3 linked regions of the Rubinisphaera margarita genome follow. The protein of the gene in region 3 interacts with the protein of the main gene of each other region in a pairwise test. Links are inferred from orthologs where the notes say so. Each region holds a gene or a part of one and is shown on either strand. Other genes may lie near its edges.

Evidence for each region.
Region 1: the proteins of dnaB (region 3) and L1A08_RS07635 interact in binary tests that used the Escherichia coli proteins (3 or more experiments, as listed by UniProt). The link is inferred for Rubinisphaera margarita from one-to-one orthologs.
Region 2: the proteins of dnaB (region 3) and dnaA interact in binary tests that used the Escherichia coli proteins (3 or more experiments, as listed by UniProt). The link is inferred for Rubinisphaera margarita from one-to-one orthologs.

Annotation. Positions count from the first base shown.
Region 1 is NZ_JAKFGB010000010.1:96,540-106,417, reverse strand. Bases 209-3,122 are described here. They hold L1A08_RS07635 (ATP-dependent helicase), read right to left. Parts: upstream 2,703-3,122; coding sequence 714-2,702; downstream 209-713. Other genes in these bases: L1A08_RS07630 (serine/threonine protein kinase), read right to left, coding at 2,875-3,122; L1A08_RS07640 (NAD(P)-dependent oxidoreductase), read right to left, coding at 209-432. Also shown: more of L1A08_RS07640, read right to left, coding at 1-208; more of L1A08_RS07630, read right to left, coding at 3,123-3,759; accD (acetyl-CoA carboxylase, carboxyltransferase subunit beta), read right to left, coding at 4,040-4,882; L1A08_RS07620 (histidine phosphatase family protein), read right to left, coding at 4,917-5,489; rpe (ribulose-phosphate 3-epimerase), read right to left, coding at 5,598-6,350; L1A08_RS07610 (PQQ-binding-like beta-propeller repeat protein), read right to left, coding at 6,392-7,693; ATP-dependent zinc metalloprotease FtsH, read right to left, coding at 7,802-9,878. UniProt on the Escherichia coli protein: Rep helicase is a single-stranded (ss)DNA-dependent ATPase involved in DNA replication; it can initiate unwinding at a nick in the DNA. It binds to ssDNA and acts in a progressive fashion along the DNA in the 3' to 5' direction.
Region 2 is NZ_JAKFGB010000014.1:100,076-109,949, reverse strand. Bases 2,282-5,191 are described here. They hold dnaA (chromosomal replication initiator protein DnaA), read right to left. Parts: upstream 4,535-5,191; coding sequence 3,029-4,534; downstream 2,282-3,028. Other genes in these bases: L1A08_RS13275 (GNAT family N-acetyltransferase), read right to left, coding at 5,122-5,191; L1A08_RS13285 (MFS transporter), read left to right, coding at 2,282-3,011. Outside these bases: L1A08_RS13290 (MBL fold metallo-hydrolase), read right to left, coding at 63-1,457; more of L1A08_RS13285, read left to right, coding at 1,665-2,281; more of L1A08_RS13275, read right to left, coding at 5,192-6,090; L1A08_RS13270 (vWA domain-containing protein), read left to right, coding at 6,268-8,085; L1A08_RS13265 (ATP-grasp domain-containing protein), read left to right, coding at 8,089-8,973; L1A08_RS13260 (M50 family metallopeptidase), read right to left, coding at 9,226-9,874. UniProt on the Escherichia coli protein: Plays an essential in the initiation and regulation of chromosomal replication. Binds in an ATP-dependent fashion to the origin of replication (oriC) to initiate formation of the DNA replication initiation complex once per cell cycle.
Region 3 is NZ_JAKFGB010000007.1:179,568-189,450, reverse strand. Bases 6,389-9,307 are described here. They hold dnaB (replicative DNA helicase), read right to left. Parts: upstream 8,585-9,307; coding sequence 7,193-8,584; downstream 6,389-7,192. Other genes in these bases: rplI (50S ribosomal protein L9), read right to left, coding at 8,779-9,285; L1A08_RS03015 (SDR family NAD(P)-dependent oxidoreductase), read right to left, coding at 6,403-7,206. Outside these bases: L1A08_RS03040 (sulfatase-like hydrolase/transferase), read right to left, coding at 1-1,476; L1A08_RS03035 (glycogen debranching protein), read left to right, coding at 1,654-3,714; L1A08_RS03030 (LptF/LptG family permease), read right to left, coding at 3,795-4,973; L1A08_RS03025 (Hpt domain-containing protein), read left to right, coding at 5,301-5,651; L1A08_RS03020 (hypothetical protein), read left to right, coding at 5,807-6,316; ssb (single-stranded DNA-binding protein), read right to left, coding at 9,427-9,883. UniProt on the Escherichia coli protein: The main replicative DNA helicase, it participates in initiation and elongation during chromosome replication. Travels ahead of the DNA replisome, separating dsDNA into templates for DNA synthesis.

The sequences.
Region 1 (9,878 bases), on a different replicon or contig from region 3:
CAGCGACGGCTCGCTCGTGGTCATGTCGACAAGCACAGAACCTTCTTTCGCACCGGCCAGCGTTCCCTGTTCGCCGAGGAAGACTTCGCGGACATCCTTCGGGAAGCCAACGATGGCGAAAACGACATCGGACTGCTCGGCGACTGCTTTCGGACTGTCGCACCACTGAGCACCCTGATCGAGCACGTCCTGCGACTTCTCTTTGGTCCGCGAGTAGACCGAGAGGCTGAATCCGGCTTTGATCAGATGACCGGCCATGCTGCGGCCCATCACGCCTGTCCCAATGAATCCAATTTTCGTCTGACCGGGCTGAATCGTGAGTTGCGGCATTGTTCTGTAAGGTCTCTGTCTATTCAGTCTGCAAAATGTCGATGACGCAAGCGTCCGGCGAGTCGCTGTGAGAGCGGCGGAGCGTCGAAAAAGTCGAGCGATCAGTATAGTTCGCTAATTTGTCATTTGCACGCCCATGCGGAGAAGCCAGCGGCATTCCGGACGTGGGAAACCGATTTCCACCGACTGATTCGCGGTCGCTGATCCAGAATGCCATCGAAGAACGGATGGCCCAGACGCGTGCGTCTCGGGGACGAAGCCACAGGAAGTCGGTGACCGGCGTCCTGAATCCCTCGACTTTAACCCCAAGACCGGCGGGATACCTGCTTCCTGTCGCGGACGCGACTCAGAGGTACACCTCTGAGGCATCCCGTTGCAGGCGACTATTCGGCAGCCGCTTCTTCTTCGGCCATGGCTTCGTCGTTCTGCTGATCGGTTCGCATTTCGAAGAGAAAACGGGACGGGATCGTCTTTCGCGGTTTGCCCCATTTGCGACGGGTTTCGGCGAAGGTCATTGTCAGCGACTCCTGAGCCCGGGTCACAGCCACGTAAGCGAGGCGTCGTTCTTCCTCGATATCCTGCCGCGTTCCCTCGACCGAACGCTTATGCGGAAGGAGACCCTCTTCCATTCCGACCAGATAGACGCGGGGGAACTCAAGTCCCTTCGCACTGTGGATCGTCAGCAGTTTGACAGCGTTCCGTTCGAGTTCTTTCTTGTTATCGGAGCCGAATTCGTCGCGATCGTTGAGCGTCATTTCATCGAGGAACTGATGCAGACTCGGCTTGGCCGACCGACGCGAATAATCGTCGAGGGCATCGGCCAGTTGCTCGATAGATTCCAGCCGCGTGGTGACCTGGGCCGGCTCTTTGTAGAGCTTTTCCACTTCCTGCCGGTACTTCAATTCTTCGACCAGCTGTCGGAACGACTGAGCCAATGTCTGCGGACTTCGCAGGAACCGGTTTCGCCAGCCCTCGATTTTCTGTTCGAAGTTCGTAATTGCCTGGGAAACGCGCGGTGTCAGGTCTCCCCGAGCTGTCGCATCCTGGGCGGCTTTGAAAAAGGGATCTCCCTGCAGGATCGCCCGCTGCATCACCTTTTCGACGGTGGAAGTCCCGATGTTCCGGGCGGGCGTATTGATGATTCGCAGCAGCGCCGATTCGTCCCGCGGCTGAACGATCACGCGCAGATAGGCCAGCAGATCGCGAACTTCTTTACGGTCGTAAAACGACTGGCTGCCGAGAATCACGTACGGAATCTGTCGACGACGGAGTTCCGATTCGAAGGCCCGCGGCTGCTCGTTGGTGCGGAACAGAATGGCGAAGTCGGACGGCTGGCAGTTCCGTTTCGCGATGAGATAGCTGATTTCGAGCCCAATCCGCTCGGCTTCGATGACTTCATCGGGAAACTTCTCGAAGCGGACCGGTTCAACTGCTGGTTTGGTCGATCGCAGCACTTTGCGGTGCCGTTCCCGATTGTAACTGACAAGGCGGTTCGCCACGTTCAGAATCTCATCGGTGCAGCGATAGTTGTCTTCGAGCCGAACGACCTTCGCTGTCGGGAAATGGGTCTGAAACGACAGAATGTGCTTCACCTCGGCTCCGCGCCAGGCATAAATCGACTGGTCATCATCACCAACCACACAGAGATTCTTATGCGGGGCGACCATCGCCTGAACGAGCCGGAATTGCAGCTGGTTCGTGTCCTGATACTCGTCGATCTGGACATAATCGAAACGATCCTGTTGTCGCTTCAGAGCGTCCGGATACTCGCTGAACAGTTTGTCGGTGAGCAGGAGCAGGTCATCGAAGTCGACGCTGTTACGGGCTCGAAGGCGATCGCAGTATTTGCGGTATGCCATCGCGGCGAGAAACTCACGGTCGTCCGTGGCGGCATCGGGAGCCTGGCTGGTGGAGACGCCGGCTGACTTCCAGCGACTGATGATCGAAAGCAGATCGCCCGGCTTGAGAGCCGAGTCCTGCACGCGGATCGAACGCAACACTTCCCGGGCCATCGACTCCTGATCGCCGCGATCGATAATGGTGAAGTTCTGCCGAAAGCCGAGTGGTTCGATCTCTTCGCGGAGGATTCGCACGCAGAGCGAGTGAAACGTTGAAATCCAGGGCTTCGTCTTGCGGCGACCGATCAGGTTCGTGCACCGTTCGGTCATTTCCTTGGCGGCTTTGTTGGTGAACGTGACTGAGAGAATACGCTCAGCGGGAACGCCCTGGCCGATCAGCAGGGCCATGCGCGTGGTGATGACGCGAGTTTTCCCCGTCCCGGCTCCCGCCAGCACGAGCAGCGGTCCCGAGAATGTCGTCGCGGCATCTCGCTGCGAGGCATTGAGCGAGGAGAGAAGCTTACTGGACTGCATGGCGAATTTCGTGTTGAACGGCCGGAAAGCCGTGGGATGGAGCGAGTGGCGATCGAGAGCGTGCGGTGGGATCTTGGGGACGCCGCAAACGGGGAGACATCATAGCTGCTTGAACCGCAGGAGTCCCCGGCATTGTCTCGGAATTTCCGAGTTGTCAGCTGATCACGTTGAATCAGCCCTTTTTCGGCTTTTTGCGGACCAGAGCCCGGAAGGCCGTCGTCATTTCCTGAACCGACTGCCAGCGGTCATCGGGATTCTTTTCGAGACCCTTCATGATGATCTGCGCGACAGAATCGGGAATGCCCGGAGCGACCTCACGGATCTCTTTCGGCGGACGGTTGAGGTTCTTAACAATCTGATCCAGCGTTTTGCCTCGAACGTAGGGAAGCTGATTGGAGAACATCTGGAAGCAGGTCACCGCGTAGGAATAGACGTCGATTCGCTGATCAGTCTTCTGCCGCCGGACCAGTTCCGGAGCCATGTAATCGGCTGTGCCGGTGCGGTTTCCGGGTGCCTGAAACGGTGCAGTATTCGGGACCGCGAGTCCGAAGTCGATCAATTTAATCTGACCATTCGCGGTGGTGAGAATGTTTTTGGGGCAGAAATCGCGATGGATCCAGCCCTGTTCGTGGAAATAGTGCAGGGCCTCGCCCATTTTGATGATCCAGGTCATCCGATACCGTTCGAGTGTTTCGTTCTGAAGTTCGACCAGCTGCTGGAGTCCGAAACCGTCGATGTATTCCATCACGATGAATGGCTCGTTCTCGGTGCTCAGGCCGTACTCGAGCGTCTTGACGATGCAGGGGTGCTGCAGAGACATTCCGACGGCACCTTCCTCGGGCCGGGACAGGCCGGGAAAGCGGGCGTTCATTTTCTCCAGAGCATCGCGATCGATCATCTTCAGAGCGACGAACTGCTGCGATTGGCGATCGTTGGCCTTCCAGACCTTGGACATTGTTCCCATGCCCATCTGGGAGATCAGCTCAAATCGCGATTTCAAGTTCACTCGCGGCGGACCGGACGGCTGCCGCTGGAACAGATTCTTCAACAGTTGCATGGCACTTCCATGATACGTTTCAGGCTGGCCCGCCCGGGGATTGCGAAGAGTTCTCCAGATCGTCCCTCAAGTTTACCAGAAGCCGGCGTCCCACGGGATGAGCAACATCGTGGATCGTCGCAGGTTTGCCGGAAATGTGACTCCGTGAGGTTCGCTGGCTTGCGGTCCCGGCTCGCCCTGTAGGCTGGATAGGCGCAGCCGTATCCCAGCATTGCGGGTCCATAAAACTGAGATACGCCTTTGGCAGTCCCAGCCTGCAATCGACACGGACGTTCGGAACTTACGGCTTGATTTCGCAGTAGTCGATGAACGACGCGATCTCCGTTCGCAGTTCGTTGCGGTGGATGATGCGATCGATGAAGCCGTGTGCGAGCAGGAACTCGCTGGTCTGGAAGCCTTCCGGCAACGGAGACTTCACGGTGGCCTGAACCACGCGGGGGCCGGCGAATCCGACCAGTGCCTTGGCTTCCGCCACAACCAGATCGCCCAGTGAGGCGAAGCTTGCGGCGACTCCACCCATCGTGGGGTTCGTCAGCACGGAGATGAACAGACCTCCGGCTTCATGGTAGCGGGCCAGGGCGGCTGAGACTTTGGCCATCTGCATCAGCGAGAGAATCCCCTCGTGCATACGGGCTCCGCCGCCGGAACCGCTTACGATCACGAGTGGCAACTTCAGTTCCGTCGCTTTCTCGGTGGCGCGAGTCAGCTTCTCTCCGACAACCGAGCCCATGCTTCCCATGATGAAAGCGGAATCGGTGACCGAAATGACAATGGGGCGTCCACGAAGATAACCGCGACCCGTAACGCAGGCGTCTGTCAGGCCGGTTTTCTTCTGTTCGGAGATCAGACGATCCTTATAGGGCTTGGAATCGACGAAGCCGAGCGGGTCGACCGAGCGGATGTCGGCGAACCATTCCTCGAAGCTGCCGACATCGACAAGCTGCTCGATTCGGGTCCGGGCGGGAACGTAGAAGTGATAGTCGCATTCGGGACAAATGCCGAGCAGCCGGTCGACCTGTTTACGGAAGACCGTGGACTGACATTCCGGGCATTTCAGCCAGAGCCCTTCCGGTACGCCCCGCTTCTGTGGCCGCCCGTTTGCATCCGCCTCGTCTCGTGTCATCGACAATGCTTTACCCACAAGTGCGTTATTCCGTTCAATTCTGCGCCGGCTTGCCAGGGACGTGCAGCGATTGCAGTTCGCAGCGTTTCGTCGTGTCGGCCTGGTGATGCAGGCTGACCTTGCGACCTTCGGCACAACAGGCAAACATCGTTGCCAGTGGTTCCTGGGCCACGATCAGGATCTGACGATCTTTCCGGGCGTATTTTTTTAACAATTTGTCGATTCGTTTCAACGCTTCCTGGATCGGTTCGGCATTGGGAATGAGGACCTCATTCGGGGCATCTTCCCAGTGCTTGTAGATGGTCGGAAACTTGCGTCGAACTTCGTCGATCTCAAGACCTTCCCAGAGTCCCTGATTCAGGTTCCGCAACAACTCGGTTGACTTGAGCGGCACATCGAGCTTCTCAGAGAGAATCTGAGCCGTGCCGTATGATGGATCCGACGGGCCGGTCAGAATCAAGTCGATTTCCCGATCTCCCAGGCAATCGATCAGAGATTCCACTTCCCGGAATCCGTCCTCGTTGAGTGGAAGATCCAGGGACCCCTGGACTCTGTGCTGGCAATCATAATCGGTTTGTCCAGGACGAACCAGAAAGATTTGGCACATAGATAAACCGTTGTAAAACAACGAATGGGGCGACAGCCACGCAGGCTGAGGCGTCATTCCTTTGAGAGCTGGAGCCACACCCGAGGTGCGGCTGCCAGGCGGGGTATTCTAGCCGGCAGGGCGATCGATTGCAGCCAACAGGCCGGAAACCGCTGCGGAATAGTCTTCATGGTCGAAGATTGAACTTCCACAGACAAACGTATCGGCTCCTCGCTCGGCACAAGACTGAATTGTCTCCAGTCCGATCCCGCCGTCAATGGAGAGCAACTGGTCGTCTCGCATTAACTCCTTGATCAGGAACAGTTTATCGAGTGCAACAGGCATGAATTTCTGGCCGCCGAAACCCGGCTCCACGCTCATGACGAGAATCAAATCACACGCCGAGATCCAGGGACTGATCCGTTCGACCGGCGTACCGGGGTTCAGTACGAGACCAGGGGAGCAGCCATGGGAGCGAATCGTCTCCAGCAGTTCGCCCGGCTCGGGGACCGCTTCGATATGAATCGAAATCAGATCGCAGCCGGCGTTGACATAGTCTTTGAGGTACTTCGCGGGATCACTGATCATCAGATGGGCATCAAACGGCAGTTCCGTCCGGTGACGCATCTTTTCGATCACCATCGCTCCGTAGGACAGATTCGGGACAAAATGTCCGTCCATCACATCCCAGTGAAGAACCGGAGCCCCTGCCTCTTCCAGGCGTGCGACATCGGCTTCAAGGTTCCCGAAATCGCACTTGAGCATCGAAGGAGCGATCAGCGGTCGCTTCGAGAGCAGGGACCTGGTCCGTTCATTCATGATTCTGATTTCCGGTTGAGCATCTGTAATTCCCGACAGCTCCGTCGCCGTGGACGGTGGCATAGACATTCCTGTTTGTGCCACCCGGCCGGAGTGTCGTCGCTTTACTTCAGTTTGTAGCACATCAGGCGGTCCTGCTCGCGGAGATACAGTCTACCGTCCACGACCACAGGATGGGCCCAACTCTTGTCTTCCTGATAGACCGGCATGAACTGGCCTTTGACTCGATATTCTTCAGGCGTGGCTTCAATCGCGACGACACGACCGTCCTGATAGCGGAAGATCACGTGACCATCGACGAAGACGATGGCAGCCGAGCCTTTGCCCTCGCCGCGAAGTCCGTCGCCGCCCCATTCAATTTCCCCACTCTCGAAGTCGAGGCAGGTCGGGAAACCCTGGTTCTGGTTGTGGCCGGCGTAGATGTAGCCGTCGACCAGGACGACTCCGCCGTGGTGGTTATTGAATGTCCGTTTGGCGAGCCAGTAGACCGGAACGGCCTTCACGCCGCGACCATCCTTGCTCAGCTTGAGCAGGACTGCTCCACCGCCATCGTAGCTGGATGTTGCGAAGACATGGTCGCCTTTGGTGACGGGCGTCGGGATATTCGCGACTTCGTTGGCGACCTGATTGTAACCCCAGAGGAATTCGCCATCGCTGGCCCGAATGCCGATCACGCCGCGTCCGATGAGTTGAACGTACTGCTTAACGCCGGCTCCGTTGGAAACGACGATCGACGAATAGCCGGCTCCGTCCTTGCCTTCACGTTTCTCAAGATCCGGTTCGGTGAATTCAGGGACGGCTGACCGCCAGATTTCCGAGCCGTCTTTCTTGTTCAGGCAGACGATCATCGCATCCGGTCCGCCAGGTGTGCAGAGGACACGATCGCCATCGATCAGCGGGGATTCCGAATATCCCCAGCCGGACATCATCTTGCCGTTCCACTCTTTCTTGAAGTCCTTCTCCCATTGAATCGATCCGCCTTTGGCATCGAGGCAGACGATCTTGCCGGAAGACGCGACGATGTAGAGCTTGCCGTTGTCAAAGCTCGGCGTGCTGCGGGAACCGGGATAGCTGTGTTCCGGATTGGCTTCGGTGACCGGAGTCTTCCACTTGATTCGTCCACTGGCCGCGTCGGCGGCGACGACCGCCTGACCGCCATCTTCGGTGTTGCCGGTCGTGTAGAGCGTTCCCTCAACGATCGAGACGCTGGCGTAGCCTCTGCCGAAGCCTTCGACATTGTAAACCAGCTCGGGGCCGTCTTCGCCCCAGTTCCAGTTGAGCCCCGTTTCAGAGGACTTCGCATCCATTCCCGGTCCACGCCAGTGGGGCCAGTCGGCCGCCGGGCAGACGCCAGTGAAAAATGTCAGGGCAACAGCGGAATAAAGCAGACGGCTGGCAAGCTGCATCGGGGATTCCTTTTGCAAGTTCGGTCGGGGCGGGGCTCGATCGGGACGCTCAGGAGTCGTCCCGAGTCTGGTGAAAATTACTCGATCCGGGCGGGATTCACAATTCACTCAGGACCCCTGAGGAGGTTCCGACGCTTCTTCGGAATCAGGGGCGGCCTGCGGTTCGGCTGGCTTCTCGTGATCGTGGAGGCTCATCTCCTGGCCGTGATTGATATTCGGATCAATGTGTGAGGTCGACAGAATCCGCGGACCATCGGGGTATTGGTTCAGGATCTTCTCCAGCTGAGCTGCGTCCATGACTTCCATCTCGATCAGATCGCGGGTCATATGCTCCAGAATTTCGCGATGCGTCGTGAGCATGTTGGCGACCGAAGCCATGCAGTCATCAATGATCCGTTTCACTTCCTGATCGATTTCCCGCAGCGTGTCCTGGGCATGCTCGTAATCGGCTGAGCCTCCACTGCCAGCCAGGAAGGGCGACCGACGGGTTGTCGAATAGTTCACGGTTCCCATCTTCGGACTCATCCCGAACTCGGTTACCATGCGGCGAGCCAGATCAGAGGCACGTTCCAGATCGTTCTGTGCTCCCGTGGACTGCTCGTTGTAAATGATTCGTTCGGACGCCAGACCTCCCAGCATCACGCAGATGCGGTTCTCCAGTTCACTCTGTGTCACCAGATAACGGTCATCGGCTGGCCGTTGCAGGATGTAGCCCAGGGCTCCGAAGCCACGGGGAATAATCGAAATCTTGTGCACCGGATCAGTCTTTGGCAGACAGCAGGCGACCAGAGCGTGGCCACATTCGTGGTAGGCGACACGCTTCTTCTCTTCTTCGCCGATGATGCGGGTGCTTTTCTCGAGACCGGCAATGACGCGTTCGATCGCTTCCTCGAACTCCGGCATGCCCACCCGTTTCTTGTCCTTCCGGGCCGCCAGCAGAGCAGCTTCGTTGGCGAGGTTGGCCAGATCGGCTCCCGAGAAGCCAGGGGTCAATTTGGCGAGGCGACCAAGATTCACGCTGTTGTCGAGCTTGATCCGCGAAGCATGGACTTTGAGGATCTGCTCGCGGCCTTTGTAGTCCGGTTTGTCGACGAGCACATGGCGGTCGAACCGGCCGGGACGCATCAGCGCGGGATCGAGAGTTTCGGGGCGGTTGGTGGCTCCCATCACGATAACTGACTGGTCGGAGGCGAAACCGTCCATCTCGACGAGCAGGGCATTCAGCGTCTGTTCGCGTTCGTCGTGTCCGCCCGGCATGCCGCTGCCGCGAGTTTTTCCGAGCGCGTCGAGCTCGTCGATGAAGATGATACTCGGCGACCGCTGAATCGCCTGCTGGAATGTATCCCGTACACGGGCCGCTCCCACGCCGACGAACATCTCGACGAAGTCGGATCCGGAAAGTCCATAAAACGGCACGCCGGCTTCACCCGCGACGGCTTTGGCGAGCAACGTTTTCCCGGTCCCCGGAGGTCCGACGAGCAGCACGCCGCGAGGAATCCGCCCGCCCAGTGCCTGATATTTGGCAGGTGTCCGCAGAAACTCGACGACTTCCCGCAGTTCATCGACCGCTTCATCGATCCCGGCGACATCCCCGAACGTCGTTTTGATGTCTTCCTGTGAGACGAGTTTGCCGCGGGTGCGGCCGAACGACATGGCGCTGCCGGTTCCGCCCATTCGCCGGAACATCATGATGAAGAAGAGGATGAACAGCACCAGAAAGAGCAGGTAGAGCAGCGACTCGATCTGAGCGGGCGGCGAGGAGCCGTCGTACTCGATGTCGTTATCATTCAGCTTGGTTTTCAGACCGGCGAGCACTTCATCGGGGATCCCGACGATATTAATGCGATACTTGATCAGGGCCTGAGACGTCGAGTCGTCTTCCGCAGCACCGTTCGTGTTTCCAATCACGATGTCTTCATCGCCTGCCGGAGTCGGTGCCGCTTCGGTCGGATCGGTCGTTGTGCCTTCCGGAGTCGCTTCGCTGCTGCCGAGAAGCGAGCGTCCTTTACTGAGATTGGCTGCGTCCTCTTTCGACATGTTCTGGAAGGTGATCGAAGTGATTCCGAAGACCAGCTCGTGGACGTTTTCGTTGTTGAACTCCCCGGAGTCGAGCTTCTTCTCGAATTCGCTGAGTTTGATTCGCTTGGAGCGGGCATCGTTGGTCAGATACGTAAAGACCGCGGCG
Region 2 (9,874 bases), on a different replicon or contig from region 3:
TAAGTTGCCGCGTTTCAGGCGAAAACTCGAGTCTATGCGGACATACGGGCGAGCGATTCGCTCTAGACTTCGAAGCTTTCCCCGCGTTGAGGGATGATTGGATCTTCGTCGCAGTAGTCTCTTACGACGTCGGCCAGTGCGGTGGCGGCTTCGGGTTCGCCGTGAACCAGGAAAGCCTGTCCGACTCCACCGGCGTTGACGGCCTGCTCAAACCACCAGCGGAAGTCGTTCACATCGGCGTGAGCGGAGAGACCTTCCAGTTTCTCGACGTGGGCGTTGAGCCGGAAGTCGCGGTCGAAGAAGCGAACCGTCTTTCGTCGCTCCGCAATTCGGCGTCCGGCGGTATGCTCGGCCTGAAAGCCCATCAGGACGACGGTGTTCCGCTCCTCGGCAATGGAATGAACGAGGTGATGCACGACCCGTCCGTTCTCGCACATGCCGGACGATGCGATGATGAGCATCGTCCCTTCGCGATCGTTCAACTCCTTGCTTTCGGTAGGCGACTGAATGTAACGCAGCCAGGGAAAGCCAAAGGGGTCGAGGTCATCGACGAGCATTCGCTGGACATCGTCGTCCATGCTGCCGAGATGGTCCCGATACGTCGAAGTCAGTCGCGATGAAAGCGGGCTGTCGACAAAGACCGGAATCGGCGGCAGCTGGCCCGAGTTGTACAGCTCATTCAAAAAGTAGACGAGTTGCTGCGTCCGCCCCAGCGCGAACGCCGGGACGATCACACGGCCGCCAACGGCGAGAGCTTCTTTCATGATCCGCAGCAGTTCCTGCTTGATATCGCTGCTCGGAGGATGCACCCGGTTTCCGTAGGTCGACTCGCAGATCAGCACATCGCAGCGTTCGATCGGACTCGGATCGGGCAACAGCGGAAGATCACGTCGTCCCAGATCTCCGCTGAACGTAATCCGTTTCCAGTCGCCGTCTTCTTCCAGGTCGACTTCCGTGATGGCCGAGCCGAGAATGTGACCGGCGTTGAGAAAGCGAATCCGAAACTCGGAGTTGATTTCATGACGCACATCGAACTCCAGCGGCTCGAACAGTTCCATCAGGCCGTTCACGTCGTCCTGGTCATACAACGGTTCAATCGGCGGATGGCCTCGTTTAAGGTGCCGCGAGAGATATCGCTGATCTTCCTGCTGAATCTTGGCCGAATCGCGGAGCATGATCTCAGCGATGTCGGCTGTGGCGGGGGTGCAGAAGACCCGGCCGCGAAAGCCGAGGCGATAGAGTCGTGGCAGGTTTCCGCTGTGATCGATGTGGGCGTGGGAGAGAATGACAACGTCGATATCACGGGGATCAAAACCGAACTTCTCGTTCTTGAGACGCGACTCGGCTCGCCGCCCCTGGAACAGGCCGCAGTCGAACAGGATCTTGCGCCCCTGCGATTCGAGCAGATGCTGACTGCCGGTCACTTCGCCGGCGGCTCCGTGGAATGTGAGTTTCATGGACGTCTCGACTCGGAAGCGGTCTATAATTCTGCGGCGGCTGCGTTACGTTATCGTTAACCGAAGAGTCTGAACTCTGGACAGGGTTCGACGATCTCCTCAGACTCGAGGTCACTTCAGTCGTCAGATCGCGGCTGTTCTCCCGCCTTCAGTCGATCGCATCAGGAGCCTCCCGAGCGATCGCTTCGATAGACCAAGAGTAATGGAATGAGTCAGAACGAAACAGCGACGGGCCTCCCGTTGCCGCCTCCCGCTGTACTGCGCCAAACCGATGCCGTCGTCGATGCGCATGAAGAAAAGGCAAAGTGGGAGCTGAGAAACCTGCTCGTTCTGGCCGCTCACCACGTTCTGCTGCGTCTCGCGTGGATCTTCAAAACCGAAACGGTCATCATCCCGGCTTTTCTCGATACCATCGCCGGAGCCGGCTGGATTCGTGGCTGTCTGCCGGTCCTCAATCGCATCAGCCAGAGTGTCGCCCCGGTGCTGGCGTCGGCCAGCCTGCGAAACGCTCCGCTGAAATCCCGGATGCTGATGAACACCTCGATGCTGATGGCGTTTCTGTTCGGCGTCCTGGCGTTTCTCTGCCTGAACCTCGGTCGGGAACCGATGCCGTGGCTGCCAGTGGTCTTTCTGATTCTATACGCCATGTTCTTCGCCACCACGGGAGTGAACCAGCTGTCGTTCAATACCCTTCAGGGCAAACTGATCCGACCGCATCGCCGGGGGCGACTGATGTCGCTGGCCGGAATGGCGGGGTCACTGGTCGCGATGGCCGGAGCCTGGTTCTTTCTCGCCGACTGGCTGGCCCTCCCGGATGGCCGCGGCTTCGCCCGCATCTTTGGCGTCACATCGCTCTGCTTTCTCCTCTCGTCATTCCTGCTCTGGTTCGTGCACGAACCTCGCGGGGAGAGAGGACAGGCCGAATCGCATCCGGGACGACTGTTTCGCAACGTCTGGCGGACCCTCCGGGAACAGCGTTCGATGCAGCGGGTCGCGGTCGTGGCCATGCTTTTCATGTCGACGATGCTGCTGTTCCCGCATTATCAATGGCTGGGACGTTCCGTGCTGAATGCGGGGCCGCGAGACCTGATGATCTGGGTCATTCTCCAGAACCTTTCGGTCGGGGTCTTCAGCTGGATCACCGGATACATCGGCGATCGCTACGGCTACCGGATTGTGATCCGCTGTGAAACGTTCGCCATGGCTCTGGTTCCGCTTGTCGCGCTCACACTCTCGGAAGTTCTCGAACCCGATCAGCGAATCTGGTATGCCATCACCTTCCTGATGCTCGGATTAACGCCGGTGACGATTAAAACCATGTTCAACTATGTGCTGGAACTGGTCCACGAAGAACATCATCCGCATTATCTGAGCACGCTCAACGTCTGCATGGCGGCACCGTTGTTCCTCGCGCCGGTGGTCGGGTATCTCATCGACTGGAATCACCATGTCATTTTCGTTGTGATCTCCGGCGTCGTCCTGCTCTCCGGCGTACTCACCTTCCGGATGGATGAACCCCGGCTCGAACTCGACAACTCTCGGTCCGAAGCCTGACCGCCTTGAGCGGGCGGTCAGCCGACCTGCAGTTGTTCCTCGAGTGTGGAGACGATTTCCTGAGTCGACCACTGACGGGTCGAGATCTGGATCGATTCGTTCCGAGCCAGCATTTCTTTCATCCGCTTCTCGGCGGACATCACCGTGCTGTGATTTCGACCGCCAAACTGCTTGCCGATTTCGTGATAGGCAGCCTGTGTCCACTGGCGGGTCAGATACATGGCCACGGCTCGGGGCTGCGACAGGTTTCGGGAACGGCGCGGTGAGATCAGGTCTTCCTGTTGCACACCAAACAAATTGCAGACAGCGTGCTGAATATCGGTCGCCCGCACGATTCGCATGCAGTCACGTTCGAGATCTTTCAACACCTCCCGGGCCGCAGTGATGCCGACGGTCCGTTTCGTCAGATGATGATAAGTCTGCAGGCAGTTCAGCGCTCCGATAAGTTCCCGCACGTTTCGAGAGAACTTGGTCGCCACGAACTCGATCGCATCTTCGGTGGCCGGCAGAGACATTTTCATACACTGGCGGGATGCGATCTGTTTGCGAGTTTCCAGATCGGGCGCTTCGAGCCGCGTGACCAGTCCGGAAAGAAACCGGGTGCTCAGTTCCGGACGAACATGCGTCAGCATCCGCGGATGCCGGTCGGCTGCGAGCACAACCTGACGCCCGTACGAAATCAGCTCCTGCAACGTATGGCAGAACTCTTCCTGGAATCCCTTCTTGGAATCCAGAAAATCGATGTCATCAACGATGAGCACATCGACCGACCGGAACCGCTTTCGGAAGGCGGGAAGCGATCGCTCCTGCAGCGCCTTCGTGTAGTAGTTGCCGAACGCTTCAGCCGTGAGTGACAACACGTTCCAGTCCGGATAGTGCTTCCGAACCTCGCGGTGAATCCCTTCGAGCAAATGCGTTTTGCCAATCCCGACTCCACCATAATAGTAAAGCGGGTTGTACTGCTCGCCGGGGTGCTCGGCGACGATTTTGGCGATCGAGTGCGCGACGTGCGTGGTCGACCCGGTGACGAAGTCATCCAGGCTGGCGAAGCGGCGTCGACGCGGCGCGAGGCGATTGGCGGCTGGTCGATCCCGTCGCGCATCACTAGCGGGAGTCGCTCCGTTCAGCGGAACTGTCGCTGGCGGAACTGTCGCACTGGCCGGCGACTCTACTGCTGTGGAATCAGTGTCGAGACGGGCCTGCATCTCCGCAAGTTGTGCGGCTGCTGCCGGATCGACATCGAACCGAACCTGTGCGGAAAGACCGAGAGACTCCCGGGCGGCCAGCATGGCGGGCTGCTGGAACTCTTTTCGCATCCATTGCATCAGGAATGGACTGGCCACCCCGATTGTCAGCACATCTCCTGCAATGGACGCGGTCGTGCGATTGTGAAACCATTTTTCGTAGCGCAGTTCCCCGATGACACTTCGCAGTCGTCGCTGGAACTGTTCGGCCAGTCGACTGCAGGGCTCATTATCAGTTGTGGAAACTTCATGGCTCGAATGACTCCATTCGGGTGGCATCGTGCGTCCCCATGTACGACATGATCAACGACCACGATCAGGACCCTGGCAGGTCCGTTCAGAGAATCTGTCCGCAGGCGGAGACAGAGATCAAGGGAGCACTGTGATTGAAATCACATCCTTGTACAGCGGGTGACCCTGATAGACTCGTTCGCTAAGTCTATTTCCCGGGATTCAGTTCCGAGCAAACAGAACGCCAGCGGGCAGGAACAGAAAAACCGCTCTGCAGGACTGGATTCTGATGATCGTTAGATGATTACGTCGGCAAGTAAAATAATGACGGAAAGGCTTGATCCGGCCGACCGGCCGGAGGGTCCTGAAACTGTGCAAACTTTCGGAAAATTCCCATTCTTTGTCGATCGACGGGAACGGGGAAAGCTTCGTTGCGAGGTCTCAGGAGTTCTCACTCAGCGGGACTGATCCTATCGATCTGCGGCGGTCTGTCAAATGTAAAAATGAGATTAAGAAGGTCAGATTTTGGAGACCAGCGGCGGCAGTGCGAAAGGTCTTCCACGGTATGAGATTGCAGCATCTGCAGTCGCTGAAGTGGACTCTCGGTCGATGTCCAAAACATGGTGGGTTTCCCGCTACTGTTTTTGCACCATTCGATAAAAGACGCGCTGAGTCGTGATGGAGATGAAGCCCAGCGAATTGTAAACCTTTACTGCAGGCCGGTTTCTGATGTCGACGCCGAGAAAGACGGTTTTCTTTTCGCCGTCCAGCCGACTCAACGCCAGTGCAATCGCTTTTTTTCCGATCCCCTGTTTCCTGAATCGGGGAATGATTCCCACATAGATTAACTCGACCTGTCCCACCTCTTCGTGACCGGAAAAGAACAGCACGCCGACGGGTTCCCTGTTCGTGCGAATGACGTACCACTGATTCGGCTGGTACTCTCCCTGTTCTCGATGTGACAAAACGGCCTGCAGGCCGGTCCGATATCCCTGCAACTCCGGGAAGTCATCCGATTCTTCGTAGGTCTGCTCGATGAGTGTGGCCAGCTGCTCGTCGTTGATCGCCAGATAGTAGGGGATGAGCTCGACGTCGGATCCGCTGTCGCTGGATCGCCATAGGCTCTGTAGGCCGCGTGGGCATGGCCGCTGCATGAAAGCCATGTTGCCCAGTTCCACGAACCCATTCCTCAGCAGACTCGCCGCCCGGTCGTCCTGTTTCAAGCCGACACTGGCCTGCAGATACGTGCAACCGGCTTCCAGGGCTCTTTGCACTTCCGCTTCAATGAGCGCGTTGTGGATCGCCGCAGAGTCTTTTCGTGTCGCGATCTCGTCACAAAGCATCGGAGCCCAGGTCAGGCCGGTGGCGTCAGGCTGGACAATCATCAGGATCGAGCCGAAAATAACGAACTTCCGTTCCGTCTCCTGTTCGTCGGCCGCAGCGATAAGAAGATGCGACAAATCGATCTCGCCGCGATCGGCCTGTTTCAGTGCCTCAGCGATGTCCTCGTCGGGCGACGGCCGATCCGCTTCGTGCATCAGCAGCATTAACGCCTGCCGACGTTCGTTAGTTGTTTCCGCCGGACGGATGGTGTACGACATCATGAATGATCACCTGGTCGCAGCCGCGGGGTGGCGGTTTGTCATCAACGGACTCAAAGGTTTGTCGGAAATGATAACGCATTCCGGACAAACCGTCGCGGGTGCTTTCCAGTCATCGGGTAAACGTTCAAGTCGATCCATTTCGCAGAGTTTGCATCCGGGTAACACAGGGGATGAAGAATGTATTTTGCCAATCCCTGGGGATTGCTCGGCCTGCTGTCCTTACCCGTCATCGCGATCATCCATCTTTATCATCGTCGCTTTCCGCCGCTGCAGGTGGCCGGGCTGCATCTCTGGACACAGGAAACCAAGAAAGACTCCCCCGGTCGCCGCCGCGAACGATTGCCGATTACGCGATCCCTCATTCTGGAACTGCTGGCTGCGCTGCTGATCTCCCTGCTGCTGGCCGATCCCCGCAGCAATGAAAATCTCACACGGAACCACCTCGTTCTTGTCCTCGACGATTCCGCGTCCATGGCGGCTGTCAGTTCCGGACAATCAAGCCGGGAACGCGCTCTGGAATGGATTCGCGAACAGGAAGAGAGCATCGGTCGAGGCGGCGTGGTGTCTGTTCTGCAAAGCGGACTGCGACCAACGCTGCTGGCCGGCCCCCGAGCCGAGTGGCCGGAGATGCTGAACGCATTGAAAGAATGGCAGCCTCAGGCTCCCGCACACGACTTCGCCTCCACCTGGGACCTGGGAGCTCAGCTGGCCGGCGAGGAGGGGAGGTTCGTCTTTCTGACCGATCATCTTCCCGGCGAGGCCGTGCCGGTTCCGGAGCGGATGGAAACGGTCTCCTTCGGCCGGAAACTCGGCAACGTCGCCATCACCACAGCTCGCTGGATGTTTGATGCGGACACCGGAGAAGGAACCGTTTACGTTCGGCTCGTCAACTTCGGAGAAGACGAGCAGGAGGTTCAGCTGGCGGGCGTAGCGGGCGACCACAAAGTCATCGAAGAGACCGTGGACCTGACGCCGGGGCGTGACACGGCTCTTCAGTGGACTGTTCCCGGGGGGCTTGGACAGCTGCGACTCACCGCCGAGGCGGAGAATGATCCGCTTGAAATCGATCACCAACTGATTCTTATGGAGCCGGAAGTCCGCCTCGTGACAGTGGCGTTGACGCTGCCTTCCGATCACTCGGCCTTCGAGCCGATTCAACGGATTCTCGGCGTGCTGCCCCAAGCCCAGCTCGGAAACCCGGGCGACGCGGATCTGATTGTGGCGCCGGCCGTCGATTCCCCACCAGCCGAACGTTCCCTGTGGTGGTTGGGAATGGGGCCGTTGAATCCGGGGACCGTAGACGAAACCGGAAAGATGCTCGTCGGTCCGTATCTGGTTGAAAAGCAGCATCCGCTGATGAACGAAATCGTTCTGGGGGGGGTCGTCTGGGGCGGGGTTCAGCCTCCCCCTGATGGTCTGGTTCCGCTGGTCAGCGCGGGATCGACATTTCTGCTTGGACAGAAGACGGGAACGGCCGCCAATGCCTACATCATGAATATCGATCTGGCCGCTTCGAATCTCACCGAGAGCCCGGACTGGCCGATTTTCTGGACGAATCTGATCGAACAATGTCGCAACAGTCAGCCGGGCTTTCGCCGCTGGAACTTTCATCTGGAAGAATCGATTCCGCTCACGCTCGAACCGGCTTCGCTCGATGCCGAGAATGATCTGCTGCTGGTGCACGAGGGAACGGAGAAGTCTCTGATTCGCATGGAATCGATCGAGATCCCACCCCGCCGCGAAGTCGGACTTTACACCGTCCAGGACGGCGAGACCGAGATCGGCACCTTTGCCGTGAACTTTTTCGACCGAGAAGAGTCGAACCTGACGCAGCTGTTGCCCGGTCAACGACAGCCCCGCGCCGCCGCGCCGCCGCTCGGAATTCACCTCGATAATCCGTTTTCATGGCTGATCGTCATTGGCATCCTGCTCGTGGTGTTCGCGTTGATTTACGATTGGATCACGCTGCGTGGTCGCATGACGAAGGCTCGTTGAGCAATGCGTGTCCTCGTCCTTGGCCAGCCTGAGAGCTACTTCAATCGACAACTGTTCGCGGCGTCACACGGCCGCGGGCATGACTGCGATGTTTTCACGCTCGATCAACTGCGATGCCGCCTGTCGACCGGATCAATTTCCGTTTGCACGCTCTCCGAAAACGATCCTCCACGGCAGTTGACAGACTATGACGTCTGCCTCGTGCGGGCCATGCCGCCCGGTTCGCTCGAACAGGTGATCTGGCGAATGGATCTTCTCTGGACACTGGAGCAGCAGGGCGTTCGAGTGATCAATCCCCCCAAAGCGATTGAGTGTGCCATCGACAAGTTTCTCACGCTGTCGCGATGTGCCGCCGCAGGGTTGTCGGTGCCGGAAAGCATCAGCTGCGAAACCGCAGAGGAGGCTCTCGTCGCCTTCGAAGAACTGGGACGAGATGTCGTCGCCAAGCCGTTGTTCGGAGCCGAAGGGCGGGGGATGATTCGTGTCACGGATCTCGAAACCGCACGTCGGGTGTTTCAGGCGTGGGAGCAGATCGGAGCAGTACTCTTCGTTCAGAAATTTCTCTCGGAAGCTCGGGAAGATCTGCGCGTCATGATGATCGGCGGGCAGCCGCTCGGCGCGATTCGCCGCAGCGCCGTAAACGACTTCCGCACCAACGCCGCTCAGGAGGGGATCGCCCACCCTCATGACCTGGAAAGCCATGAAGCCGAACTGGCCCGGGCGGCCTGCGAGGCCACCGGCGTGGTCTTTGGCGGCGTCGACCTGATGTACGACGCGGACGGCATCCTCCGCATTCTGGAAGTCAACGCCTGCCCGGGCTGGAAGAGCTTCGAAAAGACGACTGGCATCTCGGTCCCACAGAATCTCTTCACCTGGCTTGAAACATGACACACGCAATCGGCGGCATCCTGCGCAAGTTGCCGCCGCTACGATTCGGGTTAGAAGGGAATCATCTCAACAGCGAATCCGCCTATCGGTAACGGAGGCATCTTGCCACCGATTGCGTGTTGTCATGTCGAACGGCGTCGCGCATAAAAAAACGTCGAAGCAGCCATGAGTTCATGACTGTTCGACGCCCTGAAATTTGTCACGTCTAATCGGCGTTGGGACGCCGCTGCTACGGGGATCTACTGTTGTGGATTAGAACCCGTGTACGAAGACGTCGAGGAAGATCACTAGCACCATCAGGCTCAGCACGAAGGCCATGCCGATGTAGGTGGCGGCGATGAGGACGCGTTCGCTCGGCTTCTTCCCGGTGACTCCCTCGTAGAACAGGAACACCATGTGGCCGCCGTCGAGGACGGGAATCGGCAGGAAGTTCAGCACGGCGAGGTTGATGCTCAGGAAGCCGAGGAACATCGAGAGTTCCGCCAGCCCCTGCTGAGACACCTGATAGGCCACGCGGGCGATGCCGATCGGGCCGTGCAGTTCTTTCACGCTCAGATTCTGCGTCACCAGATTTCGCAGCGTGAGGAAGATGTCGAGAGCCGAGTTCTTCGAATGCGTCACGCCCATCTGCAGGGCTTCGCCGAAAGAGTCGGCTTTCTGATCGACAGCCAGCAGGTTCACCATGATGCCGCGAGTCGGCAGATACCATTCTTCCGAACGAACCGGCTGCAGCGTGACGGTCGTCGCCTGTTCGCCGGTGCGGCTCAGCTTCAGACGAACATTGCGGCTGTTGGCTTCCTGCATCTTCCAGTAGGCGTAAGCCCAGTTGCGATTCGAGTCATCGAGCTGCAGCGTGACCGGGTCGAGGGTGCCGAGGATGTCGGCTTCCTTGGTTCCTTCC
Region 3 (9,883 bases):
ATGCGAGAACGCCATCTGGATGGTTTCTTTGGTCGCCGATTCAACCGGGGCCTGCGAAGCAGCAGCGGCCGCGAACAGAACTTCGCCGTAATTGTCCAGCAGCTGTCCGTTTCGCTGGGCGTCGTATGGCGATCCCTCGGGCACGCGGGCATGCAGTTCCGCTTCCGGAATGATGCCCAGGTCCTGCGTGGAATTCATGTGGCTGAAGAGCGCGTTTCGCATCTTTTTCAGCGTGTCTCTGTATTCCGGATCACCGGCGAGATTGTTCACTTCGTCCGGATCGTTTTCGACGTCGTACAGTTCTTCCACCGGTTTGGTTTGCCAGAAGTGATCCTGTTCCGGTGTCAGCTTGCCGTCGAGATGCATCTGATACCAGACTCGCGTGGTCGGGGTCTGGAACATGTAATGCACGAACTGGCCATACGGACGATGCGGCTGGAACTGACGGAGGTAGACGAAACGCTCATTCCGCACGCTGCGAACCAGGTCGATGCGTTCATCCATGCGTCCGCGGAACCCATAGATGTAGTCGGGGTCTTCGGTGGCGAATTTCCCGGCGAAGGCTGAACCCTGCAGCATCTTCGGAGGCTCGATCCCGCAGATGCTCAGCACCGTCGGAGCCAGATCCACGAAACTCACGAGTCGTTCCGAGACACCATTAGCCGAATATTCTTCGGGAGCGAGATGCTCGTACTTCTTCGGGAAGTAGACGATCATTGGCACATGCAGCCCGCTGTCGTAGGGCCAGCGCTTGTGCCGCGGCATGCCCGAGCCGTGATCCCCGTAATAGAAGATGATGGTGTCTTCGAGCAGGTTGCCGTCTTTCAGTTCCTTGATGTTGTTTCCGACCTTCTCATCCATCTCGGTCAGCTTGTCGTAATACTGAGCCCAGTCCTGTCGCACTTCGGGTGTATCGGGGTGATACTTCGGAACCGTGACGCCGGCCGGATCGTGAATGGCCGAATGCGGTCGTTTCCGCAGCTGGCTTTCGTGACTGATCGTATGATTGAAGACGGCGAAGAACGGCTGGTCACCTTCCCGCTTCTTCCAGTGCGCATTGCGGCTGCTCTCGTCCCAGACTTCGCCCGGCTTCTCGAGGTTATAGTCCTCTTTGCTGTTATTCGTGCAGTAGTAGCCGGCTTCGCGCAGATACTGAGGGAACATCTTCAACGCCTGAGGCATGTTCAGATGCGACCGCATATGCTGCGCTCCCATGCTGGGAGGGTACATGCCGGAGATAATGGTCGTCCGGGCCGGGGCACAAACCGGGGCATTCGACCAGCAGGTGGAATACCGCATTCCCATCTTTGCAAACGCGTCGATGTTCGGTGTCGTGGCATAATCGTCGCCATAGCAGCCGAGCTCGATGCCGTTGTCTTCACTGGTGATCCACACGATATTCGGACGATCAGCAGCCAGCGAGGATGCGAACGGAACCAGGGTGAGCACTGTAAGAGTGAAGGCGAGAAGTCGCATATTCCGATATCCGTGGAACAGGGTGCAGGACGGGGCGAAACCGGGAATGAACGGCTCCTTGTTTTCATATGGCCGGTCATTGATCCATCATTGCGAACTGGTGAACTGGCCGCAAGTCATCTATGGTGCATGACTGACAGGACAACGTTCGCAGCCAAAACAGTGAAGTGGAACACGATGATTAACTGGCATCAGACGGAGGGCTGGCACGATCCACCCGGAGTCAGCTGGATTGAAAAGCAGGAAGCCTGGAATTTCGTGCTGTATGCCGAAAAGGCATCCCGGGTCCTTCTGATGCTGTTCTCCCAGGACGACTACTACACCCCGGAGCTGGTGTACGAGTTCGATCACTTCGCCAATAAGTCCGGACCGGTCTGGCATTGCCGCATTCCGAAGTCGCGAGCGCCGAAAGCCTTCTACTACGGATACCGGGTCGACGGCCCTCAGAAGAACGAGGCGGGGTTCCATCGTTTCGACTTCGACAAGCTCCTGCTCGATCCGTACGCCCGCGCGGTCCACTTCCCGCCCGACTTCGACCGGGAGCTGGCCAAGAAGCCCGGCTGCAACATCGGCCGAGCGCCACTCGGGGTGATCGACACCGACGATGCGTTCGACTGGGGTGATGATCACTATATTCGCCACGATTCCGATCTCGTGATTTACGAGATGCATGTTCGCGGTTTCACACAGAATCCGAACTCCGGGGTCCCTGAAGTCCGACGCGGCACCTACGCGGGTATTGTCGACAAGATTCCACATCTTCGTGATCTCGGCGTGACGGCTGTCGAGCTGATGCCGGTCTTCCAGTACGACCCGGCCGAAGGGAATTACTGGGGTTACATGCCGTTGAACTTCTTCGCGCCGCATCACGAATACGCGATGAACCACGAAAGCCGCGATGTCCGGGATGAATTCCGAACGATGGTGCGTGAACTGCACAAAGCGGGCATCGAAGTCATTCTCGACGTGGTCTACAACCACACCTGTGAAGGCGACGATCGCGGCCCGAACTACAGCTTCAAGGGAATCGGCAATGCGATGTATTACATGCCGACCCCCGGCGCGAACGGAAAGGCGGACTTCGCGAACTTCTCCGGTTGCGGCAACACGCTCGACGCGAACAGGCTGGCGGTGAAAAAGCTGATCGTCGACAGCCTGAAGTACTGGCGGGACGAGATGCATGTCGACGGGTTCCGTTTCGATCTCGCATCGATCTTCGCCCGCCGCAGCGATGGTTCAATCTCGATGGATCGACCGCCAATCTTTTCGCAGATCGTCACAGCCGAAGACTTCCTCAACGTGCGGTTGATCGCCGAACCATGGGACGCGGCCGGAACCTATCAGCTCGGCTATTCGTTCCCCGGCTGGCTGTGGATGCAGTGGAATGGGCGCTATCGCGATGCGTTGCAGCGATTCGTCGCCGGCGAACGCGGCATGGTTCCCGAACTCATGACCCGGATCTACGGGAGTGCCGATCTGTTCCCCGATGACATTCAGCACTCCTGTCGGCCCTGGCAGTCGGTGAATTACATCTCATCTCACGATGGTTCCACGTTGAATGACCTGGTCACCTATCACGGAAAATACAACTGGGACAACGGCGAGGAGAATCGGGATGGCTCGCATGAGTTCAAGTGGAATTGCGGTCACGAAGGAGAAGAGAAAACTCCCGTCGAAGTCATGCACACGCGGAGGCGGCAGGTCAAGAATTTTCTGACATTGCTGATGATCTCTAATGGCTCCCCGATGATTCGCATGGGCGATGAGTTCATGCAGACCCAGCATGGGAACAACAACGCCTACAACCAGGACAACGAAACGAGCTGGGTCGACTGGTCCCGCAAAGAACAGTTCGGTGATATCTTCCGGTTCACGAAACTCATCATTGAGTTCCGGAAGTCTTTCAATTCCATCTGCCGGTCCCGCTTCTGGCGGAACGAAGTCAGCTGGTACGGACCAGAAGGGCATTGCGATCTGAGTGCGAATTCTCAGGTGCTGGCGTTCAGTCTGATTGGAACGCAGCACGATTGTCGGGACCTGTACGTGATGATCAACGGCTCGCCGAATCCGGTCGACTTCAAGATCATGGAAGGCTCCGCCATCACCTGGAAGCGGATTATCGATACCGCTCTCGAGTCCCCTCACGACATCGCTGAACCGGCAGGCTGGCAGGTTCTGGACAAGCCGACCTACGAAGTTCGCGATCGATCGATCGTTGTGCTCTGTCGGGATACGTAGTCAACTGGAGTCGATTCGGCCGGCGGGGGATCTAGAGTCCAACCGGCCGGGTCGCGTGGCAGCAGGTTCTCGGCTCCGCTCTAGTTCTGCATCACCCTGCGGAGCAGATACAGACCGACGACACCTGTGACCGCGTTGGCGACCCACATGACCCAGGCGGCATCGAGAGTGCCATTCTTCGCCTGGTTCATTGAGAGCATGACCATCGGGTAGTAAATGAACACGATTGGCATGAACACGATGAAGAACGTGGTGAGAAACTGTTTCTTGGCCTGAATGATTGAGAACGGACTCCCCACCAGGACGAAGAAAAAGCAGCTGCCCGCCATCGCGAATCGCCCGTGATATTCGGCCGCCAGCTTATGCCGCCGTTGCGTATCGACCATTTCGCCCTGAATCAGGTCTGTGAAGTCCTGCATCGTGAACTCTTCGAAACGTCCGGTCGTCAGACTCATGGCGGCTGAAATTGCCCGCTCGGACGTCCGATACTCTTCGACGTCCTTCAATCTGGCCAGCTCGGTGGTGATGTCTTGAGCGGCCATGTGACGCGCCTTGCGTTGCTTGTCGATCATCGGCAACGGGAACGGATATTCTTCTTCACGAATCCACGCGCCCCGTCCGTCAGACATGTGGATATATCCGCCGACGACGCGAATCTTGGCGAGCCGCTCCTGCAGGTTGAAATGAATGTTGGCTGAGTCGGCCTGGATGGTAAACGTGCGTCCGTTCTTGGTCGTGTAGCGAATTGTCGGCTTGACGAGCGTCTTGTCATCGATGTCCATCACGGTGATGACCAGCCCGCCATTGGCGTCGATGAACTGGTGATCGCTGCGAAGCTGATCGAGAAAGATCTTTTCCATCTTCAGGAGCACGGTTTCCTGAATCTTGTCGATCGACCAGGGAATGACCTGGTCGGTCAGGACGAGTGATCCGACGCTCAGGCAGGCTCCCATTAGCAGGGAAGGCCAGAGCAGCGAGAGGAGATTAATGCCTGCGGCTCGGGCGGCAATCAGTTCCTGGTCTCCCGACATGCGTCCATACACGACCGTTACCGTGAGCAGCATGGTGGCCGGAATGGTGATCGGCAGAAGGCTGTAGATCACATAGGGAAGGATCTGCAGCACTTCCATTGGCCCCAGGCCGTTTTCGGTCGCCTGTTGGAACACGCCAACGAAGACCAGCAAAATCGAAATGGCCAGCAGGACCATGACGAAGACGCGTAGCAGCTCGAGCGTGATGTATCGCTGTAACAGACGCATTGAGGCAGGACTGGAGAGAATGTGGCAATCAGAATGGAAGCGGACTAATAGGAGAATCGTCCGTTCAAGGTCAAGATCGGATGCTGTCGGTTGTGCCGTCTGAGACACAGGGGTTGTTCGCCATCTGGGGCCCGAAGTGCAGAATCAGTATTTGTTTTCAGGGGATTTCCGCATGTCATCGTCCGACGCACCAATTTCGGCCTATGTTTGAGATGCGTGCAGGGCTGAGCGGTCCTGTCAAGAACCATGGCCGAGCCTGGGACTCGTCCCGAGCCGGTTCGTCAGCCTGGCTGGCGGTGCATTATCTGAGTTGAGGGGAACTCACAAATGCTGACTGATTCTCAAGTAACGTCGAAGATCGCCGATTCCGCCAGCTTGCAGTCTACGCCTGTACGGTCACTGTACGCCGCAGACGAAGACTTTCAGGAACTGCTCGAATACTTCGTTGGCGCACTTCCGGAACGACGGATGCAACTGCTGGCAAACCTTGAAGAAGGAGATGTTGCCATGCTCAAAGGCATCGCTCATCAACTCAAAGGAGCCGGAGGGGGCTATGGCTATCCCGGTCTCACCGACGTCGCCCATCGCCTCGAAACGATCTGCAAGGCGGGACACACACGGGAAGTCCCGGCAGCCGTGCAAAGTTTGATCGACTATATGGAACGGATCTGCCTGTAACGGCAGGAGTTCCGGACACGCAAATATCCCGCCCCGGTGACTCAGGTTCGGGTTGCAAGCAGTCGGTCCGCACGTCACGATATGTGCACGGTGCATGATCTTTGTATGCAGTCTGCTTTGCAACTTCTGAGTTAAGGTGTCTGGTGATGCGCGTGATGTCTCAATCAATGGTTCAGCGGCTCGTCTGTTCCCTGGCACTGGTCGGAATCGGATATTTCCTGGGAACTTCGGACATTTTGCAGCCGTCGCACACCGCGGCTCAGCCTCCGTCCACCAATGAAGACGAGCAAAATCAGGCGATCCCGCTGGCGAACGAAACCGTCCAGCAGATCCAGATGGCCTCAGAAGCTCTCACCCAGGCCATGGAAACGCTGCGACTCGAAGGACGCTACAATCCGGCAGCTGTCCCAATGAATCCGTTCCTGATTCTCACCGGCGGCGGCGACGCCATCGAAGATCTGGAGCAGGGGAATGGCGTCGATCCAATCACCTTTGCCCAGCTGTACGCCGGAATGGCCATGCGGGAAGTGGGTGACGAAATTTCCCGCGACGAGCAGAATCGGCTGCTCTACAAAGGTCGGCTGATCCGCATGTACTCCATCGAGCGGATGCAGAAACGGTATGAGATGCACCAGAGAATTCTCGAAAAACGTATCCTGCCGTAAGCGTCATTCCTTAGCTGTACGAGCATCGACGCACAACCCGGTCGTTCCGGCGGCCGGGTAATTCAGGCTGCGTTCCGCGGGCCGGGTCAGCGTTCGGCCCCGCCATTAACGTAGAACACCTGCCCGGTCAGATAGTTCGCCTCAACGGACACCAGAAACCGCACGCAGTGGGCGATATCTTCAGGAGTCCCCCAGCGTTTGAGCGGCGTTTCTCGAAGAACCCGCTCCTGCCACGTATTGCCGGCGCCTTCCCCCCACGCGGTGCGAATCCATCCCGGGGCGACGCAGTTCACGCGAACATCCGGAGCAAGCGAAAGAGCCAGGGAGCGGGAAAAGCCCATAATGGCGTTCTTGGCCGTGGCGAACAGTTCACCGCTATCGCCTTCCATGCCCCGTTCGGCCTGATCCCAGCCAATGTTGATGATCGTGCCTCGCTTCGATTCCATGAACCGCTTGCCGGCCGATTTTGAAAGCAGAACCGTGCCCCGCACGTCGATTTCGAAAAGACGCTGCAGTTTGGTCTCGTAGGGCCAGTCACGAGCTTCGCCAGTCAGCAGATCGACGCCGGCATTGTTGATCCAGATGTCGAGCTGAGGAAAAGCCGTGAAGGCATCCTCGACGAGTGTCCCGGCGGCGGCTTCATTGCTGAGATCGGCCTGCAACAGAACCGCTCTTCGTCCGCAATCGCGGATTTGCCTGGCCGTTTCCTCGGCTCCATCGCGGTTGCTGTTGTAATGGACAATCACGTCGGCTCCGCCGGCGGCGAGTTCCAGCGCGATGGCTCGACCGATGCCCGATGACGAGCCGGTTACCATCGCGGCCCGGCTGTCGAGACTGGCGAATCGTTCTTCCGGCATGGCTTTGTCCGATGGGGAATCAGAAGCCGTCATCGACCCATCCCCCTTCGGGCTGAGACAATGGACTGTAATCGGCGAATCGCAATTGCTGTTTCACCCAGGTCAGGTGGGCGTCACCAATCGGACCACTTCGGTTCTTGGCGACAATCACGAACGCCTCGCCCGGGCGGTCCTCCGGATCGTAGGCTTCCGGACGATGCAGGAACATTACGACGTCGGCATCCTGTTCAATGGCCCCCGATTCTCGCAGGTCGGCCAGTCGCGGTCGTTTGTCTTCCCGCTGTTCCACGCCTCGGTTCAACTGGGCCAGAGCGATCACCGGAATATCGAGGTCCTTGGCCAGGAACTTCAGTCGCCGGGTGATCGACGAAATCTGCTGTTCACGAGGCTGATTCTTGTCCTCGGCTTCGATGAGCTGCAGGTAGTCGATGATCACGATGCCGATATCGTGCTGGCGCTTCATACGACGTGAAACCGCCGCGATTTGGGACATGGTTCGTCCGGGGGCGTCGTCGATGTAAATCGGGAACTGGCTCAGTTCGGTCGATGCTTCCAGCAGGGCATGGTGATCCATCTCGTCGAGATTACCCTGACGAACCTTGTGACCATCGACGCGGGCGTGGATACAGAGCAGACGTTCGGCAAGCTCCGCTTTCGACTGTTCGAGACTGAAGAGCAGGACCCCACTCTTGGCGATGCCGGAAACGGCCAGGGTCGAGTTACAGACAAACGCCGTTTTTCCCATGGAAGGGCGGGCGGCAAGAATAATGAGTTCCGAAGGCTGATAGCCGCTTGTCAGTTCATTGAGTCCGAGGAAGCCGGAGTGAAGTCCACTAACGGTTCCTTCCTGGTCACGGCGGCTGTTGATGCGGTCCCAGGTTTCCATGAGGATCGATCGCATGTCGATCCGACTGAGCGATTCCTGCTGCTCGGCGATCTGGAAGATCTTCTGCTCGGAGCGGGAGAGAATATCGTTGATATCGTCCGGCGAGTGGTGAGCTTCCTTCAGGATCTCATTGCAGGTGTAAATGAGCTGCCTCTGGAGCCACTTTTCCCGAACAATTTTCGCGTAGTACTCGGCATGGGCGGCGTGGGGCACCGTCTCCATGATTTCGAGCAACTTGGCGACACCGCCGGCCGAATCGAGAGAACCGCGTTTGCTCAGCTCGTTGGCGAGCGTGACCGCATCGATGCCGCGGTCACCCCGCTCGTACATCTCGGTGATCGTACCGAAGATCCGGCGGTTCTGATCGTCGTAGAACTGGTCGACATGCAGGATGCCGAGCACCTGATCGACGGTATCATTCACCAGCATCAGGCAGCCGAGAACACTGTTCTCAGCATCCACATTGCTGGGAGGACGCATGCTGGTCAGGCTCTGCATCGCATTCTGTTTTGTGTCGGTCGACATGGACGCTCCTGCAAGTCGAGGCGACTTCGGCACTCAGCAACCCCGGTGTTGGCCGAGGTCCGAAAACGGATTCGGTATTCGCTGAGGGCGTAAAAAAGGGATGTCGATCCCTGAGAGAGTCGACACCCCGGATTCTCTGCGACTGGTCCGGGCATCGTCAGTTCAGGCGACGTGCCGCGGCAAACAGTCGATGCTTACTTTCGGCTGCTGACGGGCACCACCCAGACTTTGACGTCTGAGCTGACTTCGGGGTGCAGCTGCAGCTTAACGGTGTACATGCCCAGTTCCTTGAGCGGACCGTCGAGGCGAATGTGTTCCGGCTCAACCGGATAACCAGCGGCGATCAGGGCCTTGCTGATGTCGGCACCCAGAATGGAGCCGTACAGGTGGCCTTCTTCGTTGGCATTCGCTTCCAGGGTCACCGAGTACTTGGAGACCGATTCGGCCAGCTTGCGGGCACCGCCCTTACGCTGCTTCTCGACTTCCTGGAGGCGAGCACGGTGCTCTTCAACAGCCTTCTTGTTTTCATCGGTGGCGATCGTGGCCAGTCCGTGAGGCAGCAGGTAGTTGCGAGCGTAACCCGGCTTCACGCGAACGATTTCGCCCTGCTCACCCAGAGAGGGAACGTTTTCTGCCAGCAGCAATTCGACCGCACCTCGGGTGCGTGGCGAATAAACTGGTCTACGTTTGACTTGACGCATAATCACACCTTGAACGTCTGGATTGTAAAAGTATCGATAGATCTGCCTGGTCGCGTCTTCCTGAGTTCTTCCCTGAAATCGGCAAACACGCAGCGAAAATTGTTGTCTCTTCGGTTCCCGTCGTCGTTTTTCGGCCGTTCTTTAGAACGGAACGTCGTCTTCGGGGCCACTGTCGTAAAAGGAGTCGACTGGAGAAGGGGGCATGTCATCGTCGCGAGACGAGTGAGCCGAGCTTCCGCCCCCTTGAGATCGCTGAGATCCCGCGGGACGTCCGCCGCCACCTGCACCACCACCGCCGCCTTCACCACGTCCGCCCAGCAGCTGCATTGTCTCACCGACAACGCGAAGTTTGCTGCGCTTCTCACCCGACTGTTTGTCTTCCCACTGATCGAGCTGGAGTCGTCCTTCGATCAGCACGGGGCGTCCCTTGGACAGATATTCGCCGGCCACTTCCGCCTGGCGTCCCCAAAGTGTGACGTCGACGAAGGTGGTCTCTTCCCGCTTCTGGTTCGACTGTTTGTCAAACCATTGACGGTTGACGGCCAATCCAATCTCACTGACGGCCGTTCCACCGGTGGTGTAACGCACCTGTGGATCG